One region of the Microaerobacter geothermalis genome, then DNA from elsewhere that is predicted to be linked to it. Evidence: riboswitches for the same ligand, from Rfam matches in the RefSeq annotation. Region 1 holds a riboswitch; each other region holds the start of a gene.

What was found. A riboswitch is a leader RNA that binds a small molecule or an ion and turns the genes downstream of it on or off. The one in region 1 is predicted to bind S-adenosylmethionine.
Region 2: another riboswitch for S-adenosylmethionine. It lies ahead of L1765_RS09705 (nitrite/sulfite reductase); the one in region 1 lies ahead of L1765_RS00020 (methionine ABC transporter ATP-binding protein).
Region 3: another riboswitch for S-adenosylmethionine. It lies ahead of L1765_RS09670 (aminotransferase class I/II-fold pyridoxal phosphate-dependent enzyme); the one in region 1 lies ahead of L1765_RS00020 (methionine ABC transporter ATP-binding protein).
Region 4: another riboswitch for S-adenosylmethionine. It lies ahead of metX (homoserine O-acetyltransferase MetX); the one in region 1 lies ahead of L1765_RS00020 (methionine ABC transporter ATP-binding protein).

What each region holds. Positions count from the first base shown of each region.
Region 1 is NZ_JAKIHL010000001.1:2,470-5,584, forward strand. Features, by position in the region: gene L1765_RS00010 (anti-sigma factor domain-containing protein) at 1-27, shown strand, start outside; gene L1765_RS00015 (tetratricopeptide repeat protein) at 209-913, shown strand; SAM riboswitch class I at 972-1,082, shown strand; gene L1765_RS00020 (methionine ABC transporter ATP-binding protein) at 1,153-2,187, shown strand; gene L1765_RS00025 (methionine ABC transporter permease) at 2,191-2,871, shown strand; gene L1765_RS00030 (MetQ/NlpA family ABC transporter substrate-binding protein) at 2,908-3,115, shown strand, end outside.
Region 2 is NZ_JAKIHL010000023.1:19,091-22,205, forward strand. Features, by position in the region: gene L1765_RS09695 (inorganic phosphate transporter) at 1-55, opposite strand, end outside; gene L1765_RS09700 (DUF3906 family protein) at 52-255, opposite strand; gene L1765_RS09705 (nitrite/sulfite reductase) at 286-1,899, opposite strand; SAM riboswitch class I at 1,981-2,094, opposite strand; gene cysK (cysteine synthase A) at 2,118-3,050, opposite strand.
Region 3 is NZ_JAKIHL010000023.1:12,575-15,689, forward strand. Features, by position in the region: gene L1765_RS09665 (aminotransferase class I/II-fold pyridoxal phosphate-dependent enzyme) at 1-149, opposite strand, end outside; gene L1765_RS09670 (aminotransferase class I/II-fold pyridoxal phosphate-dependent enzyme) at 112-1,302, opposite strand; SAM riboswitch class I at 1,378-1,498, opposite strand; gene L1765_RS09675 (1-aminocyclopropane-1-carboxylate deaminase/D-cysteine desulfhydrase) at 1,573-2,592, opposite strand; gene cysC (adenylyl-sulfate kinase) at 2,637-3,115, opposite strand, start outside.
Region 4 is NZ_JAKIHL010000001.1:239,334-242,448, reverse strand. Features, by position in the region: gene L1765_RS01235 (homoserine dehydrogenase) at 1-167, opposite strand, end outside; gene metX (homoserine O-acetyltransferase MetX) at 169-1,278, opposite strand; SAM riboswitch class I at 1,387-1,498, opposite strand; gene L1765_RS01225 (biotin transporter BioY) at 1,723-2,310, shown strand; gene L1765_RS01220 (DMT family transporter) at 2,445-3,115, opposite strand, start outside.

The DNA.
Region 1 (3,115 bases):
GAAAACGGAAAAGTAGATGAAGATTAACCCCCATAAATTGATATCCTCTCAAAATTCATATAGCGTAACAAATAAAGACAGGAAACAAAAAAAGAGCCAATCTTTTACCGATTGGCTCTTTTTGTTAAACTAAAGAAATGATCAATTTGTGACCCTTCGGTCATGCATGTTTACTTCCGTTATTGTATTTTTAGAAAGGAGAATCTCAATGAATCCGATCTCACATGATGAAATGGTGAATCAATTGGCTGAACGTGCCGAAAAATTAGTAGGACGATTTCTTCCAAATGATACATTTCGCAAGTTTTCCCAACCCAATACTCGGATGATGGTGGCTGTCATGGCCCTCAGATATCATCATCATGACTTGGCTTATGATATCTTTCATACCATTGCCGTTGAAGGACCTAAGGAAGATCAAAATGAGCATTTTGCCTATGTCCGTTCCTTGGCAGAAATGGCCGAAATCAACGGCTCAAGAGGAAATTATGAATTGGCGATCCAACAAATGGAGGAGGCCATTTCCCAATATCCGCCGCAAATGGGATATATGATGAGTATTGAGCATCTCAAGGTGTACTTGTGCGACTATTATTTTCACAAGGGTGAACAAGAAAAGGCGATTACCATGTGTAAAAGGCTGATTGAGGAAAAGAAGGAAGAATTTTATTCTTATTCATCACAAGAAGAAGCGAAATCAACGGTTGGACCTTCCCTGTGTTATGCCATTCATCAATTGGCACTGTTTTATCGCCAAATGGAATGGTGGCAAGAAGCCCTTGCTTGGATGAAAGAGCTTTATTTATTTGCATTACAGATCAATTATGAATTATGGGATAAGGCTGAAGACAAAGAAAATTCGGGAGAAAGAAAAGAGGCTTTTGACATGTATCAAGAAGCAATTTCCTATTGACATGTACATGTCTGCGTGGTAACTTGTAATCATGTCAAAAATGATATGAATAATATATCTCTTATTCAGAGAGGTGGAGGGACTGGCCCGATGAAGCCCGGCAACCCCCTTGGATTTTAAATCAGGGGAAGGTGCCAATTCCTGCAGGATTTTTCCTGAGAGATAAGAGGGGTCGGTTCGCTCAAAAACCTTTCTGTCTCAGGAAAGGTTTTTATTATTTAGTGAGGGGGTGTGCCATTATGATAAGGATTAAGAAATTGGAAAAAGTCTTTTCATCGGGAAAAAAGCAGGTGAAAGCCTTATCTGATATCAATCTTGAAGTTCAAAAGGGAGAAATATTTGGAGTGATTGGTTACAGCGGTGCAGGAAAAAGCACATTGATCAGGACGATCAATATGCTTGAGCCACCTACCTCTGGGAGCATTCAAGTGTCTAATGTGGAAATGACTCGGCTTTCAGTCCGTGACTTGCGGAAAGCCCGGCAGGAAATCGGAATGATCTTTCAGCATTTTAATTTGCTTTGGTCTAGAACGGTGAAGGAAAATATCGCTTTTCCTTTGGAGATTGCCGGAGTTTCTAAGGAGAATATTGAGAAAAGGGTGAATGAGTTGGTTGAATTGGTGGGCCTAAAAGAAAGGGCAGATGCTTATCCCTCTGAGCTAAGCGGTGGACAGAAACAAAGGGTAGGCATTGCAAGGGCTCTTGCCAATCATCCGAAGGTTTTGCTTTGTGATGAAGCCACTTCAGCTTTAGATCCGAAAACGACCGATTCTATTCTAGATTTGTTAAAAGAAATTAATGAAAAATTGGGGCTAACCATTGTTCTCATTACCCATGAAATGCACGTGATCCAAAAAATTTGTGACCGGGTCGCGGTAATTGAAAATGGGAAAATCGTTGAGATGGGAACGGTCCTTGAGGTTTTCAGCCATCCAAAAACAGAAATCGCAAAACGTTTTGTAAAACAGGTGACAGAACCGGATGATACATTGGAACAACTTCATGATTGGGAAGAACTGTTAAAGGATGGTTCTCTGGTGAAGCTGTCATTTCTTGGGGACTCGGCAGAAAGGCCGCTCATAAATCGTTTAATTAAAAAGTTTGATGTAGAAGTTAATATTCTTCATGGACATGTCAACCGGATACAAGGAAATTCCTATGGTACTTTGTTCCTGCAGTTGATCGGTCCGGAAGAGGAACAGAAGAAAGCCATTCGCTTTCTCCGTGAAGAGAAGGTGGAAGTGGAACATCTGGCCCAGAAGGGAGGGGAATAGGTGATGGAATGGATCACAGGATATTTTCAGAATGTGATGACCAATTGGGATGGAGTTCTTCTAGCGACAGGGGAAACTTTATACATGGTGATTGTTTCTCTATTCTTTGCTTCCCTTCTTGGAATCCCTTTAGGAGTTTTGCTGGTTATTACTAGTCCCGGATATATGGTGCCGATTAAATGGTTAAATTCCATTCTTGGTACGGTGGTTAATATTTTCCGTTCGGTTCCCTATATCGTTCTGATTTTGTGGGTCATTCCCATTTCAAGGATGTTAATTGGAACATCCATTGGACCGACTGCCGCTCTCTTTTCGCTTATTTTAGGCTCTGCCCCTTTTTTGGCAAGACTGGTAGAAACGTCCATTCGGGAGGTGGATAAAGGTGTCATCGAAGCGGCTCAATCCATGGGGGCGAACAATTGGCAAATTATACGAAAGGTGTTGATACCGGAAGCCCTTCCGGCGATTATCTCCAGCATTACCGTTACTTCTGTGGGGCTGGTCGGTTATTCTGCCTTCGCTGGAATTATCGGTGCTGGCGGTTTGGGAAGTATGGCCTACAATTTGGGATACAACTCATTCCAGGGAGATATTTTGTTGGTAACAACCATTCTGTTGGTTTTGATTGTTCAGTTGTTTCAATCCATTGGTGATTGGCTTTCCCGCTTAGTGGATAAGCGATAACTTATATATAAATTTAAGGACAAGGAGAGGAACATGATGAAAAAGTTTGGTATACTCGCTGTATTGGTACTTGCATTAACCGTTGTTTTAGCTGGTTGTGGAGGAAAAGAGGAAGTTTTGAAAGTTGGAGCCACTGCGGTTCCCCATGCGGAAGTATTGAATGAAGTGGTAAAACCGGCATTGGAGAAAGAGGGAATTAAGTTAGAAGTGGTTGTTTTGCAGGATTATGTGACACCAAATACCA
Region 2 (3,115 bases), on a different contig from region 1:
CAATATTGATTGCAAAGAGCAGGGCTACTCCGAATGCCATGTATGTCCAAATCATGGTTCAATCACATACCCGTGTCCCTTTTTGGCCGGTTTTTTCTCCACCATTGCCATTTCAGTTATTTTTTTAAGCGGTAGGTAATGACACTCAAGCTGATGATTAGCACTTTCGAATGCCTGCCTATCATCTCCAGCAATCGTGACTACCGTTGCCCAAGATTCATCGGCAAATCGAACTTCCAATTTATACAGGAACATCGTACGACTATCCTTTCCTTTGGTTTGGTTTTAACTTTGTTGAAGCTGTGATAATATTTGATCTAACCTTTCCTGGAAAGGTTTTATTCCTGTTCTCTTGGAAAAGTCATAAAACTTCTCACCTGGTTGCTTCTCTTCCTTATAGTAGGCAATCAACTGTATAACCACTCGGCCGAGGTCATCCCCCAATACCCGGCCTTTTAACTTTTCATTAAAGACAGCATTGGGGCCTAATGTGCCACCAATATAAATTTCAAAGGCGTCCTTCATTCCTTGAGGGGTTTTCACCAGCACACCCTGAAATCCAATATCAGCGATCTGCCTCTGTCCACAGGAGTTGGGGCAGCCTACCATATGCATTCGGATTGGCTCATCCAGTTCAATATTCTCATCTAGGAAATAAGCCAACTGTCTCATTCTTTCCTTGGTTTCCACCAAGGCCAGATTGCAAAATTCATTTCCGGTACAAGAAACAGCGAAAGCCGTAAAATTTCTAGGATATGGCGTCAACCGCTCGAGGACCTTCTCCTGCAACAGTTTCTCTATCCGATGATCCGGAATGTTGGCCAACACAATATTTTGAGAGTTGCAGGTTCTTAAAGAACCGTCCCCGTATTTATCTGCCAACCGGGCCAGTTCCTCCAATTCTTCGGCTGTCATCCTTCCTACAGGCACAGATAATCCCACATATTTTAAGCCCTCTTGTTTTTGCGGATGAACTCCTGTAAAATATCCGGCATTCCAACCGATAATTTTGTCCTCTCCCCGCCCTGGAAGTTCTCCAGTCAGCTCAAACAGTTTTTCACAAAATTTTTCCGGTCCCCAATCGGCCACCAGAAATTTAAGGCGAGCACGATGACGTTTTTCCCGATATCCGTAGTCGCGGAAGATGGTTGTAACCGCCGCTGCCACCTTCACCACCTCTTCCGGTCTGACAAATACATCCAGTTGCTTCGCCAGATAAGGTTTGGCCGAAAGTCCTCCTCCCACCCAAACATGGAAACCAATCACTTCTTCCCCATCAATCACTTTTACAGCCGGAGTAAAGGCTAAATCGTTAATTTCTGCATGTCCAGCATTATAAATGCTCGATGAAATCGATATTTTGTATTTGCGAGGCAAATTAGAAAAATCCCTGTTCATCAAGAAATAATCGTTTAATTCTTGGGCCAATGGCCTCGTATCGATTAACTCATAAGGATCCAAACCAGCCAAGGGATTTCCGACAATCGTCCTCGGGCAATCCCCGCATGCCTCGAAAGAAGACAACCCCACTTCTTTCAAGCGCTGAAAAATATCGGGCATGTCTTGTATCTGAAGCCAATGGAATTGAACGGCCTGCCGGGTGGTAATATCCACTAGATTTCGACCATAGTCCACAGCAATGGAAGCCAGCACCCTTGCCTGCTCTGAGTTAAGAATTCCTGAAGGAATTCTTACCCTCATCATGAAATAACCTTCCTTCGGCTTTTGCTCATAAATCCCTGCCCACTTGAATCGATTCATATCATCAGGAGTGATGGAGTCATATCCCGTCTCCGCGTAACGATAAATATCCTGAATGACATCCAAACCATCTTTTTCTAATTTAATCAATTCTACTTGGTTTAATTTTTCGCCCTGATCCCTTAACCATTTTTGCATTATGCATAACCTCCGTTTTGTTATTCTTTTTATGCAAAAATCCCCCTGTGAGAAGGGGGATGATCTTTTGTTCCACACCTCCTCTTATCTCTCAGAAAATTTCATTCTGCAGGAATTGGCACCATCTCAAACGATCTGCTGTTTGAAGGTTGCCGGGTATCATCGGGCCAGTCCCTCCACCTCTCTGGATAAGAGGAAATTATTTGGGTCTGAATTGATTAAATGTCAAATTGATATAATGGGGTGGTTAGATACCTTTCACCATTGCTGGGTATTACTGCAACAACTTTTTTACCTATACCCAATCTTTTGGCGATTTTTAATGCAGCAAAAACTGCAGCTCCTGAGGAAATACCTCCCAAAATACCTTCTTCTCGAGCCATTCTCCTGGAAGTTTCAAAGGCCTCATCATTCTCAACGGTAATAATTTCATCATAGATTTCGGTGTTTAAAATCTTAGGAACGAATCCGGCACCAATGCCCTGGATTTTGTGAGGACCTGGTTGTCCTCCAGACAAAACTGGGGAGGCAGCTGGTTCTACAGCAACAATATGCAACTGAGGAAATTTCTCCTTTAACACTTCTCCCGCCCCGGTAACGGTTCCCCCTGTTCCAATTCCGGAAACAAAAGCGTCAATCCCCCCGATTTCTGCTGCTTGTTCTAACAGTTCCTGCCCGGTCGTATCGCGATGTATTTGCGGATTCGCAGGGTTTTCAAACTGCTGGGGCATAAAATAATTGGGATGATCTTCCAACAATTCATTAGCCACCCTTATCGCCCCTTTCATTCCCTCTGGTCCTGGTGTAAGTACCAGTTCAGCTCCATAAGCCCGAAGTAAGTTTCTTCTTTCCATACTCATCGTTTCCGGCATCACTAAAATCGTGCGATATCCTTTTGCTGCAGCAACCATGGCCAAACCAATACCGGTATTTCCGCTGGTAGGTTCTACGATGGTATCTCCTGGCTTCAGTTTCCCTTCCTTTTCAGCGGCTTCAATCATAGCAATAGCAATCCTGTCTTTTACGCTGCCTCCAGGATTGAAAAACTCCAGTTTTAAATAAACATCCGCATCTTCACTTCCCACGATTCTGTTTAACTTCACGAGGGGAGTATTTCCGATAAGATCCGTAATTGTGTTTGCAACACGCATTTCATTTCCTCCAATTCCTATAAATTTATATTTTATTAATCAGAATTATAATGTTAATTATTTCT
Region 3 (3,115 bases), on a different contig from region 1:
GGGTTGCCTGACCGGGCATAATCATAGGGGCCCGGTTGATCTACATCAAACTGATGATAGGTGGAAGCCTGGTAAATAGGAGTGCTACAGGCTCCGGTATATGGATCCACTTTATAAGGATTGTGAATGATTTGCGTGGAAAATTTCATCCAATTCCCCTCCATTCCGGTGAATGTTTTCTTCATTTACGGCATAATCCAACGCCTGAGAAATATCTCCGATTAAATCTTCCTCATGTTCGATCCCAGTTGACAAACGGAGCAGACGATCACACACGCCTACTTTCCGCCGAATCTCTTCAGGAATGTCCGCGTGGGTCTGAACAGAAGGATAGGTCATCAAACTTTCTACCCCGCCAAGGCTTTCCGCAAATGAAATCACCCTCAAATTTTTTAATACCGTTGGAATCCACTCCTTTTTCTTCAGGCGAAAGGAGATCATTCCTCCGTTACCCTTCGTCTGTCCCTTGATTCCTTCGGGATAAAACACTTCCTCCACACAGGGGTGCTTTTTCAGAAAAGAAACGATTTTATTGGCATTTCGCTGATGTTTTTCCATGCGTAAAGCCAACGTTTTCATCCCCCGAATTAACAACCAGGAATCCTGGGGACCCAATACGGCACCGATCGAATTATGCAAAAAGGATAATTTCTCAGAAATCTCTTCACCCTTGGATACAATCAATCCTGCCAATACGTCATTATGTCCCCCTAAATACTTCGTTCCACTGTGTACAACGATATCCGCTCCTAATGGAATCGGATTTTGAAAATAGGGGGTAAGAAAAGTATTGTCAACAATGGTGATCAGCCCTTTATTCTTTGCCAGTCGGGCAATCTGATGGATGTCTGCTTCATGCATCATGGGATTGGTAGGAGATTCTATAAATATCGCTTTCGTAGAAGGGCCTATGGCAGCTTCAACCGAATCCATGTCCCTTGCATCAACATAGCTAAACTGTAATGAAAACCGCCTTAACACCTGTTCGAACAGCCGATAGGTCCCTCCATACAAATCAAGGGATGCCACGATATGATCCCCGGCAGAAAAAAGTGAAAATATCACCTGGATTGCTGCCATGCCGGAACTTAACGCAAATCCCCGATCCCCCTTTTCCAGAGTGGCTATGGCATCTTCCAATACGGTTCTTGTCGGGTTTGCGGTTCTTGTGTAATCGTAACCGGTGCTTTCCCCCAATTCCGGATGTTGATAAGCAGCAGAATGATAGATTGGAAAATTGATGGCACCGGTTTTTTCATCCCTTCGATTTCCAATTTGAGCCAGCTTCGTCTCTACGTTCATTTTCATTACCCCCCAAAAAAAATAACCCCCTTCATCTTGAAAGGGGTATCGGTTTCCGAAGACAGGTCGGTTCCAGCCTTATCTTTCAAAATGAAAACTCATTTTGCAGGAATTAGCACCGTTCTCTTTGGAATACTCCGCCGAGTCGGTTGCCGGGCTTCATCGGGCCAGTCCCTCCGCCTTCTCTTGATAAGAATGCTATTCAATTAATACGATGCTGTCATTCTAACCTGTCATAGGTTCCCTGTCAATAGGGTTATCGAAATTTTCTTAATCATGATTATACCACCAGTCCTGTATGGCCAATAAGCCCGGTGCCCCGCCGGTATGCCAAAACAATACACGGTCACGGAAAGTGATGATTCCCTTGTTAATATAGTCCAGCAAACCGGCCATGGTTTTCCCGGTATAGACGTGGTCCAGCAGAATCGCCTCAAGCTGAGCCAGCAGCTGAATCGCATGAACGGATTCCGGAGTTGTTTTTCCGTATCCGGGCCCGATGTATTGGTCATCAATCAATAAGTCCTCTTCCATCCAGTCCCTGTCAACTTCCCGAATACAATTCCTGATTCTAAGGGAAATTTCCTCCTTGGGAAGCCAGGGACTGATTCCCAGCAGTTTGGCACGGTCACGAGAAAGACGGTTCCCCAGATAAATTCCGGCAAATGTCCCCCCCGATCCGGCGGTAACCACAATCCAGTCAAAATGATGGCCTTCAATCTCCTTATAGGCATCCAGATATCCCAGACTGCCCAAACCGTTGGAACCGCCAATCGGAATCAGATACGGTTTTTTTCCTTTCAGATGGAATTCATTATATGTCCGGATTAAAGCTTCTTCCATTTCTTCCGCTGTTCTCGCCCCGCTAAAGCGAATCTCGGCACCGACCAGAGTATCGATAAATAAATTGGCTCTCCGATGCCCCGGATCACGACCGGCCAAGACTAAAACCGGCTTAAGTCCGACTTTGACTGCCAGGGCAGCCGTTGCTTTGGCATGGTTGGATTGGGGACCTCCTGTCGTGATCACCGTATCCGCTCCCTTTTCCAAAGCATCGGCCAGGATATATTCCAGTTTCCTGATCTTGTTCCCCCCGGTAGCCATACATCCGGTCAGATCGTCTCTTTTGATCCAGATTTCCGTACCGGTATGTTCACTTAACCGTTCAGCCAAATGCAGAGGGGTCGGGGTGAAGCTTAAGGCTAATTTTTTGACCATTTTTTCAACTCCTCCAATGGAATTGACAAATGTTAACCAATGATGCAAAACCCTAAATTCTTGATTCGGCATACACTGAAAATTTCTTTTAACTTTCTCGAATCTAAATGGAATGATTAGATACGTTTCATTAAATATTGGATGATCTTTTCGGCAGATTGATCAATGGTGAATCGATGGGTTTCAATGATCAATTCCGGATTTTCCGGTTCTTCGTAGGGAGAGCTGACTCCCGTAAATTCCGGAATTTCTCCAATTCTGGCCTTTTTGTAGAGCCCCTTCGGATCCCGCTGCTCGCACTCTTCTAATGGACATTTTACATAAACTTCAATAAATTCTCCAGGTTCAACCAGGTTTCTGACCAACTGCCTGTCTTCGCGAAAAGGTGAAATAAAAGCGGTAATGGGAATCATTCCAGCATCTACAAACAGCTTGGCTACCTCACCGATTCTCCGGATATTTTCCCTTCGGTCTTCGGGTGTAAAACCAAGCCCTTTATTTAATCCATGCCTGATGTTGTCACCATCAAGAACATAACTTCGCACTCCCATCTGGTGAAGGCGTTTGTCCACCTCATTGGCCAGGGTTGATTTCC
Region 4 (3,115 bases), 240 kb from region 1:
TCGACTTGGACATTTCTTTTCTTGTCTAGCTGTCTGACTAATATTTTAAGAATTTCAAGGGAGACTCCCCATTCTTCCGCAAGTACTTTTTCGTTTTGACGGAGTGCTTTTACCACTCCGGAACCAACTGTTCCTAAACCCAACAAGGCAATTTTTATCTTTTTCATTCTACTGATGCACCCCTTTTTTGCTTAAAAATGACTCAACCAGTGGGCCGATTCGCTCAAATTCTACCAAAAATCCATCGTGGCCAAATTTAGAATCAATCTCTATATAGGTCGAATCCACCCTGGCTTGCTTCAGGGATGACTGCATCTCTTCCATATGCTGGACAGTATATAACAGATCCCGGGTGATTCCAATCAGCAGCACCTTGGATTTTATGTGACTGAGAGCAGTTTTCCAGCCGCCCCTTCCACGACCGATATCATGGGAATCCATGGCTTTTAGGAGATAAAGATACGAATTGGCATCAAACCGGTCAACCAGTTTCTCTCCCTGATATCTCAAATAGCTTTCCACTTGGAAAACGGAGTCAAATTGGGTAACTTGATGGTCTTGTCTCATCGTTCTTCCGAATCTCTCTTCGAACAGGTCTGCGGTCCGGTAAGTAATCATTCCCACCATCCGGGCAATGGATAGTCCCTTAACAGGACCCCTTCCGGGATAATAATGTCCCCCTTTCCACTCCGGGTCAGACAGGATGGCTTGACGTCCGATATCGTTGTAAGCAATGGCCATTGGTGATAAATAGGCGGAAGTAGCCAGGGGAATGATATGCTCAATCATCTGGGGATAACTGATTCCCCATTCCAAAACCTGCATGCCTCCCATTGATCCCCCGATAACAGCATACAACTTGGAAATTCCCAACTTTTTCAAGAGTAGGTATTGCACATGGACCATATCGCGAATCGTTACTGTAGGGAAGTCCGCTCCATAGGGTTGGCCTGTTTTCGGATTTATGCTGGATGGCCCTGTTGTGCCGTAACAACCTCCAAGTACATTAGTGGTAATGACATAATACTGATTGGTGTCAATATACTTTCCCGGTCCAATCAGCCCGCTCCACCATCCCGGATTTTTTGTAGTCCCCACCGCTTGGGCATCTCCAGTTAGGGCATGGCAAACAAGGACAACATTACTCCTATCCCGGTTTAAAAAACCGGAAGTTTCAAAGGCAACCTCCACATGGGGCAACGTTTCTCCACATTCAAGGAGTACTTCGCCCAAGGATACTTTTTGAACCTGCATCACTTCTATTATATCTATAGCCATCTTTCATTCCCTCTCTCTTCACTCACAACTCCAAAAACATAAAATCCTCTTTATAAAGTAAAAATCCCCACTTCGATAAGAAGAGGGGTTAGCATCGGAACCAAGCCTCTCTTATCTTCCAGAACTCATCCGTTCTGCTGGAATTAGCACCTCTCCGAAGTCTGAACTTCGGGGTTGCCGGGTTTCATCGGGCCAGTCCCTCCACCTCTCTGGATAAGAGTCATCCAAGATATCAAGTTTTTAGTTCATCCATTTAGAATTGTTAGAATTCATATTAAGATATTCCCCGAAATATGTCAATCCATAAAATTTTGATTGTGATCTTATTGACTTATACCCATCGAATCAGTAAACTGAAGCTAGCTATTTGTTAACTATAAAAATTATAACGTTAACAGATAGTAAAAATGGGAAGAAATATAGAGAAGGGGAGGAGAAGAATATATGGGGAAGTCCTATCATTTAAAAATGTTGATTCTAACTGGATTATTTGCAGCAATTACGGTTATTTTTGCCCGAATCTCATTTACAACACCGTTGTCTGAATCTGTTCCGTTTACCCTGTCAATCATCGCCGTGACACTGACTGGAGCCGTATTAGGGAGCCGCTATGGAGCATTAGCCATGATTGTATACTTATTATTGGGAATTGCCGGAGCTCCTGTGTTTGCCCAAGGCACTTCAGGAATTGGAATTATCGTTGGAAAAACAGGAGGATACCTTATCGGATATGTCGTTGCTGCTTTTGTGGTGGGATGGATTGTGGAACAAGCGGCAAAGCGGGACAAACTTTCTTACGGATGGTTCTTGTTTGCCAATCTGGTCGGACTGTTTTTTATCTATTTACTGGGAGCCTTTCAACTAAAACTGGTTTTATCCCTCACCTGGGGGAAGGCTCTGGCTGCCGGTGTTTATCCCTTCGTTCCTTTCGACATCATCAAGATGATGATCAGTGCATATCTGGGCAGCATTTTGGTCAGCCGACTCATTTCTGCAGGTCAGCTGTCTTTTGGAAAATCACACACTGTATAAATTAACCAATGAAAAAACCTGCACCCGATGTTACAGCTGTGTACAGCTCTTGAAAGGGGCAGGTTTTTAATTTGTTTATAGACGTTAAATCTAACTTTTCCTTCATAGAGTGAGAGAGACCATCAGAAAATTGTTTACTTTGCTTCTTCCCGCTTTAAATAAGTTTGAAACTTCAAAGTGGCCAATATTACTCCTAAGAAAATTAAGCCCCCACCTATGAAAAACTTGAGAGAAAGCTCTTCGCCCAGAAGCAGCCAGCCTAGAAGAGCCCCAACTACCGGCTGAACGAAAAAAAAGATGGCGGCGGTTCCTGCTTCCAACAACTGAAAGCCCTTGTTCCAAAGGAAAAAGGCAAGAGCGGTAGATATGATTCCGGTATACAACACCCCGAGCCAAATCAAACCGGAAAAGGAAAACTGCACCGGGGTTTTGCTTAATTCCCACAACATGGTTGGGGTGGTGAAAATCAAACTAAACAGCATCCCATAGATGGTGACCATTAGTGTGGTATATTTTTGAGTAGCCATCCTGACATACACCGAATATAGCGCCCAGGTAATTCCAGCTAACAGTAAAACCAAATTACCGGTAAAATTAGATCCGCTAGGATCGAATCCAACAACAATCACAACACCAACGGTCGCAATAAAGATGGAAATTATTTTTTGAAAGGTCAATTTTTCCTTTAACAGAAAAAAGGCAAATATGGCAACAAAAGCAGGTGTGGACGATGTAATTAATGCACCCATCGAAGCATTGGACAAATAGGTCCCGACAAATTGGGCGCCAATGGAAATAAAGTAAC